DNA from 3 places in the Bradyrhizobium sp. 2TAF36 genome. Region 3 is predicted to be linked to each of the others. Evidence: predicted binding sites of a transcription regulator. Region 3 holds the regulator's gene; each other region holds the start of a gene.
What was found. Region 3 encodes LexA, which represses DNA repair genes until DNA is damaged. Its sites were predicted from a motif close to TGTTCNNNNTGTGTTCNG; they were not measured.
Positions count from the first base shown of each region.

Region 1: the regulator LexA is predicted to act here: its motif matches at 1,548-1,565, upstream of ruvC (crossover junction endodeoxyribonuclease RuvC).
Region 2: the regulator LexA is predicted to act here: its motif matches at 1,045-1,062, upstream of uvrA (excinuclease ABC subunit UvrA).

Region 1 covers NZ_JBFRFR010000151.1:2,792-5,056, forward strand. The annotation lists gene AB4Z51_RS42800 (hypothetical protein) at 1-233, opposite strand, end outside; gene ruvA (Holliday junction branch migration protein RuvA) at 230-847, opposite strand; gene ruvC (crossover junction endodeoxyribonuclease RuvC) at 990-1,517, opposite strand; gene AB4Z51_RS42815 (YebC/PmpR family DNA-binding transcriptional regulator) at 1,756-2,265, opposite strand, start outside.
Region 2 covers NZ_JBFRFR010000012.1:101,935-104,199, forward strand. The annotation lists partial or broken gene AB4Z51_RS09230 (outer membrane protein) at 110-854, shown strand; gene uvrA (excinuclease ABC subunit UvrA) at 1,159-2,265, shown strand, end outside.
Region 3 covers NZ_JBFRFR010000054.1:51,832-54,096, forward strand. The annotation lists gene AB4Z51_RS28575 (molybdopterin molybdotransferase MoeA) at 1-984, shown strand, start outside; gene lexA (transcriptional repressor LexA) at 1,161-1,862, shown strand; gene AB4Z51_RS28585 (Cys-every-fifth RiPP peptide CefA) at 2,051-2,265, opposite strand, start outside.

The sequences.
Region 1 (2,265 bases), on a different contig from region 3:
ATCGTGACGATGGCCAACAGCACGACCGCGATCGAAACCAGGGCACGCAGTGCTTCCAGTTCGAGGAACACGAGAAACATCTGCAGCACCGCGGCGCCGAGCGCCGTTACCGTCACAGCAATCAACGCGGCGGTCGTCAGCGGCCCGACAATGGAGAAAATCACGACGATACCGGCCACGCGCGAAAGGCGACGAAACAGGGCGGCGACGGGATTGGCGTGGGCCGCGCTCACTTCGACAGCTCCTTCAGGCCTAGCCGGATGAGTTGCGCGGTCTCGGCGCTCTCGCCCGCGCTGCGCGATGCGGATGCAATAGCGGCAGCCGCCTGCGGCTGGCCGTAGCCGAGATTGACCAGCGCAGAGATCGCATCTGCCACCGGGCGCGGCGCGCGCTGGTCGTCGACGGCGCCGGCGAGATGCACGACGGCGGGATCGACATTGGCGAAAGCAGGCGCCTTGTCCTTCAGCTCGGTAACGATGCGCTCGGCAACCTTGGGGCCGACGCCCGGCGTGCGTGCCACCGCGGCCTTATCGCGCAGCGCAATCGCGTTGGCGAGGTCGGAAGGCGCCAGCGTGCCGAGCACGGCAAGCGCGACCTTGGCGCCGACGCCCTGCACGGTCTGAAGCAGGCGAAACCATTCGCGCTCCTGGTCGGTGCGGAAGCCGAACAGTTTTATTTGATCCTCGCGGACATAGGTCTCGATCGACAGCACCGCGGCCTCGCCGGGCGAGGGTAGATGCTGCAGCGTGCGGGCCGAGCAATGCACCTGATAGCCAACGCCGCCGACGTCGAGGAGCACATAATCCTCGCCGTAGGAATCGATCAGGCCTTTGAGCTTGCCGATCATCTCGGGACCTCGGCTACGGCAGGCACTTCTCTCTCGTCATGGCCGGGCTTGACCCGGCCATCCACGCCTTTGACATCGGCGAGAAAGAACGTGGATGCCCGGGACAAGCCCGGGCATGACGCCGGCGATGCATGGCGATCGATCATATCCCCACCACCTTCAGCCTGAGCGCCGTGCTTTGGCGATGATGGGCGTGGGTAATGGCGATGGCGAGCGCGTCGGCGGCGTCCGCTGACGGCGGCTCGGCTTTCGGCAGCAAGATCTTCAGCATCATCGCGATCTGGTGCTTGTCGGCGTGGCCGGCGCCGACCACCGTCTTCTTGACCTGGTTCGGCGCGTATTCGGCGACGGTAATGCCGAACATCGCGGGCGCCAGCATGGCGACGCCGCGGGCCTGGCCGAGCTTCAGCGTCGCGACGCCGTCCTTGTTCACAAAGGTCTGCTCGACCGCGGCTTCCATCGGCTTGTGACCGGACAGGACGGCCGCAAGCCCCTCATGGATTGCGAGCAGCCGGCTCGCCAGCGGCAAATCGTCCGGTGGTTCCACCGAGCCGCAGGCGACGTAGATCAAACGATTGCCCTCGGCCTCGATCACGCCCCAGCCGGTGCGGCGSAGGCCGGGGTCGATGCCGATGATGCGAACGGGGCCACGAATCGGGAGCGCAGTCATGGGCCAGTGATAGCGGCTGGCTGCGGTGGGGGAAACAGAAACAGAACGGAAGTAACAGGGGAAGTGGGGTGTCGCGATTGGGTGCCCGCGATGACGACCACAAGACACGCGGTCATACCCCGCGAAAGCGGGGTATCCAGTACGCCGCGGCTTCTCCGTTTCCCTCTGACGTCTCTGGAATACTGGGTCGCCCGGTCAAGCCGGGCGACGACAGCAGAATCTGGGGCTGGTGGCGACCTCAGCCGCCCATCTTCGCCAACAGCGCGTCCGACACCTCGAAATTGGCGTAGACGTGCTGGACGTCGTCGTGCTCGTTGAGCAGGTCCATCAGCTTCAAAAGCTTCTCGCCGGTCTCGTCGTCGACCGCGACCGTATTCTGCGGCTTCCAGATCAGGGCGGCCTTGCGCGGCTCGCCGAACTTGGCTTCCAGCGCCTTGGCGACGTCGCGATAGCCTTCGGTCGAGGCGTAGATCTCGTGTCCGCCTTCGCTCGATACGACGTCGTCGGCGCCGGCCTCGATCGCGGCATCCAGCACGGCGTCGTCGGAGGCGACGCTGCGGTCGTATTCGATGATGCCGGTGCGGTCGAACATGAAGGAGACCGAGCCGGTTTCGCCGAGATTGCCGCCCGATTTGGTGAAGAAGGAGCGGATGTCGGAGGCGGCGCGGTTGCGGTTGTCGGTCAGCGCCTCGACGATGACGGCGACYCCGCCGGGGCCGTAACCCTCGTAGCGGATCTCGTCATAGTT
Region 2 (2,265 bases), on a different contig from region 3:
GCCTTGCGCCGGCCTTTTTGTTTTCGCGCGAGGGTGCACCCAACCGTCTTGGAGTCGTGAGGCGCGCGCAAGGCGTCCGCGAATGGTTTTGGCGAGTTGGGGACGTGACATGAAGACGTGGATGCTGGCTGCGGTCAGCCTGTTCGCACTTGGCGCGGTCGCGCCGGCTACCGCCGCCGATCTCCCGATCTACAAGGCACCGGCGGCCGCCGTTCCCCTCTACGACTGGAGCGGCATCTATGTCGGCATCAACGGCGGCGGCGGGCTGCTGAGGCGTGACCCGCGCGCTCGGCGTCGCTGTCGATCCGGCCGTTGGCGAAGGCTGTCACAATGCGGGCGGTGGCACGATCGGCGGACAACTCGGCTATCGCTGGCAGAAGTCGCGCTGGGTGTTCGGCATCGAGGGCCAGGGCAACTGGGCCGACTTCAAGGGCAGCAATGTCAGCGTGGCGCTGCCGCTGTTCACCAACCAGACCAAGATCGACAGCTTCGGCCTGTTCACTGGCCAGATGGGCTACGCCGTCAACAACCTGCTCTTCTATGGCAAGGCCGGCGCCGCGGTGGCGCACGACAAGTACGACACCTTCGTCCCCGGCGTCCCGGCCGCGGTGTTCAACAGCGTCAACCAGACCCGCTGGGGCTACACCATCGGCATCGGCGTGGAATGGGGCTTTGCCGAGAACTGGTCGGTCGGCGGCGAGTACAACCATGTCTTCCTCGGCCATCACAGCGCCGACTTCGCAACGCTCGTCGGCGGCTTCGCCCCGCGCACCGACCGGATRGGCCAGGATATCGACATGGGCCTGATCCGCATCAATTACCGCTGGGGCGGCCCGGTCGTCGCCAAATACTGAGACCAAGCTTCCCTCAGGAACCTCCAAGTCCTGATCATGTGCGGATTGCCCCAAATCCGCATTCAAACGCGAACGAAGGGCTGGCCTCGCGCCGGCCCTTCGCATGTTCCGGGGGCCCTGCTCCTGCCAGATGCCGCCAGCGCGCCAACAATCCGTTGACGATTCGCACACGCCACTGGAAATCCGTCCCCGTTCTTCCTACGTTCGCTGCCATACCCATCGGCGCCGATCCCGGTTCCGGGCGACGCGCGCCTTTTTTGTTGGCGCGATCGCGCACCTTTGGGATTCCTTGAGGGCAACTCGGATGGATGAAGTGATCAAGGCGAAGCGCCAACAGCAGAACGCGGGATCCAGCCTGCGCGCAATTACGATTCGTGGCGCGCGCGAGCACAACCTCAAGAATGTCGACGTCGAGATTCCCCGCGACAAGCTGGTGGTGTTCACCGGGCTGTCAGGCTCCGGCAAATCCTCGCTCGCCTTCGACACCATCTATGCGGAGGGCCAGCGCCGCTACGTCGAATCGCTGTCGGCCTATGCGCGCCAGTTCCTGGAGATGATGCAGAAGCCTGATGTCGACCAGATCGACGGCCTGTCGCCGGCGATCTCGATCGAGCAGAAGACGACCTCGAAGAACCCGCGTTCGACCGTCGGCACCGTCACCGAGATCTACGACTACATGCGCCTGCTCTGGGCGCGCGTCGGCGTGCCCTATTCGCCCGCCACGGGTCTGCCGATCGAGAGCCAGACCGTCTCGCAGATGGTCGACCGCGTGCTGGCGCTGCCCGAAGGCACCCGCCTCTATCTGCTCGCCCCGGTCGTGCGCGGCCGCAAGGGCGAGTACCGCAAGGAACTCGCCGAATGGCTCAAGAAGGGTTTTCAGCGCGTCAAGATCGACGGCACCTTCCATGAGCTCGCGGAGGCGCCGACGCTCGACAAGAAATTTCCGCACGACATCGACGTCGTGGTCGACCGCATCGTGGTGCGCGCCGACATCGGCCAGCGCCTCGCCGAAAGCTTTGAGACCGCGCTGAAGCTCGCGGAGGGCCTCGCCGTCGTCGAGTTCGCCGATGCGCCTGCAGCGGCTGCGCCCGTCGAGGAGAAGAAGAAGACCGCAAAAATCCACGACAAGAGCGGGCCTGAGCGCATCCTGTTCTCGGAAAAATTCGCTTGCCCCGTCACCGGCTTCACGATTCCGGAGATCGAGCCGCGCCTATTCTCGTTCAACAATCCCTACGGCGCCTGCCCGGCCTGCGGCGGCCTCGGCGTCGAGCAGCATGTCGACGAGGACCTCGTCATCCCCGACAAGGAGCTCGCCATCGGCAAGGGCGCGATCGCGCCCTGGGCCAAGTCGTCATCGCCTTACTATATTCAGACGCTGACGGCGCTCGGCAAGCACTACAAGTTCACCCTG
Region 3 (2,265 bases):
GCGGCGGGCCGCCCGTTTGCGGGATCGGTCGGCGCCGGCGAGGCCGTGCGTATCTTCACCGGCGGTGTCGTTCCCGATGGCGCTGATGCGGTCGTGATCCAGGAGGACACGATCGCGGACGGCAAGCGCATAACGATCAAGGAAGCCGCCGTAACGGGGCGGCACATCCGCCCCGCCGGCGTCGACTTCTCGGAAGGCGACGTGCTGCTGCGCAAGGGAGCCCGGCTCACCGAGCGCGACCTCGCGCTCGCCGCCGGCATGAATTACCCGCAATTGCCAGTCCGGCGACGCCCGAAGGTCGCGATCCTCGCGACCGGCGACGAGCTGGTGATGCCGGGTACGACGCCGGGCCACGGCCAGATCGTCTATTCCAACGGCTACGCCCTGCACGCGCTCGCCCGCAGCGAGGGCGCCGATACCATCGACCTCGGCGTTGCCGCCGATACGCTGGAGGCCACCACGGCCGGCATCGGCCGCGCGCGGGAGAGCGGCGCCGACATCCTGATCACGACCGGCGGCGCGTCGGTCGGGGACCACGATCTGGTCCAGCAGGCGCTGAGGGACGAAGGTATCTCGATGGCGTTCTGGAAGATAGCGATGCGGCCGGGCAAGCCGATGATGAACGGGCGGCTCGGCGCGATGCGCGTGATCGGCCTGCCCGGCAATCCCGTGTCATCCTACGTTTGCGGCTTCCTGTTCATGGTGCCGTTGATTCGCGCGCTTTCGGGCCGTTCGATGATTCATCACCGCCGCGAACGCGCGGTGCTCGGCCGCGATGTCGGCGCCAACGACCAGCGCGAGGATTACCTGCGCGCACGCCTCGAGCTCCGCGATGACGGCACGCTCGTCGCCCTTCCGGTCAATCACCAGGATTCCTCGCTGCTTGCGAATCTCGCTGCGGCACAGGCACTTCTCGTGCGCGCGCCATTCGCGTCGAAGGCCGAAGCCGGCACGCCTTGCGAGGTCTTGCGGCTGCCCGTCTGAGCGCTTCGTTCGCGTGCGTTCCGCGAACTTTGTCGCGTTCACGGTAAATTAAGCAGTTGCGGAACATGTATCGAACATATAGTGTCTGTTCATGATTTGTTTCGAGAATGTAGCGGCTTACTGCTGAATTCAGCGTCTCGGAATCGAACGACATCAACCGGGGGATTTTGGTCGAGATGTTAACGCGCAAACAATACGAGCTCCTGCGGTTCATCAGCGAACGGCTGAAGGAAAGCGGCGTGCCGCCCTCCTTCGATGAGATGAAGGACGCGCTCGACCTGCGCTCGAAATCGGGCATCCATCGCCTGATCACTGCGCTCGAGGAGCGCGGCTTCATCCGGCGCCTGCCCAACCGGGCCCGCGCCATCGAGGTGATCAAGCTGCCCGAGCTTCAGGCCGCTGCCGGCAGCCGCCGCGGCTTCACGCCGAGCGTCATCGAAGGCAATCTCGGCAAGGTCCGCACGACTTCGAGCCCGCCGGCGGACGAGGGCGAGCGCCCCGTCGCGGTCCCCGTGATGGGCCGCATCGCGGCCGGTACGCCGATCGAGGCCTTGCAGACCCGCAGCCACACCATCAGCGTACCGCCTGACATGCTCGGCTCGGGCGAACATTACGCGCTCGAAGTGCGCGGCGATTCCATGGTCGAGGCCGGCATTCTCGACGGCGACATGGCGCTGATCCAGCGCAACGAGAGCGCCGATACCGGCGATATCGTGGTGGCGCTGATCGACGACGAGGAGGCGACGCTCAAGCGCTTCCGCCGCCGCGGCGCCTCGATCGCGCTCGAGCCCGCCAATGCGGCCTATGAGGTCCGCATTCTGCCGCCCAACCGGGTGAAGATCCAGGGCAAGCTGATCGGGCTGTACCGGAAGTATTGATACCGGACGTGCCGGTATCGGTTATTTGGCGCCCCGCGCGCTTTCGATCGGCGGCGCCGATCCGAGATTGGAGCGGACGATTGTCCGCTTCCGCTGGATAGTCTTTCTGGTTTCGCGCAGATTATCCGGCCCCTCCTCCAGCGGTAAATCCTCGGCACGCCGCACGAAGCAGCCCTGCTTCGCGGCCTTCAGGTTCGAGGAGAAGTCATGCGCCGGATCGTTCTGAGCACAATTGCTGTGGCGCTGATCGCAGCATCAGCGTCGCAAGCCTTGGACGTACAAGCCTTGGACGTACAAGCCTTGGCCGTGCAAGCCTTGGCCGTGCAAGCCTTGGCCGTGCAAGCCTTGGCCGTGCAAGCCTTGGCCGTGCAAGCCTTGGCCGCGCAATCGCGGCCCCATGTCC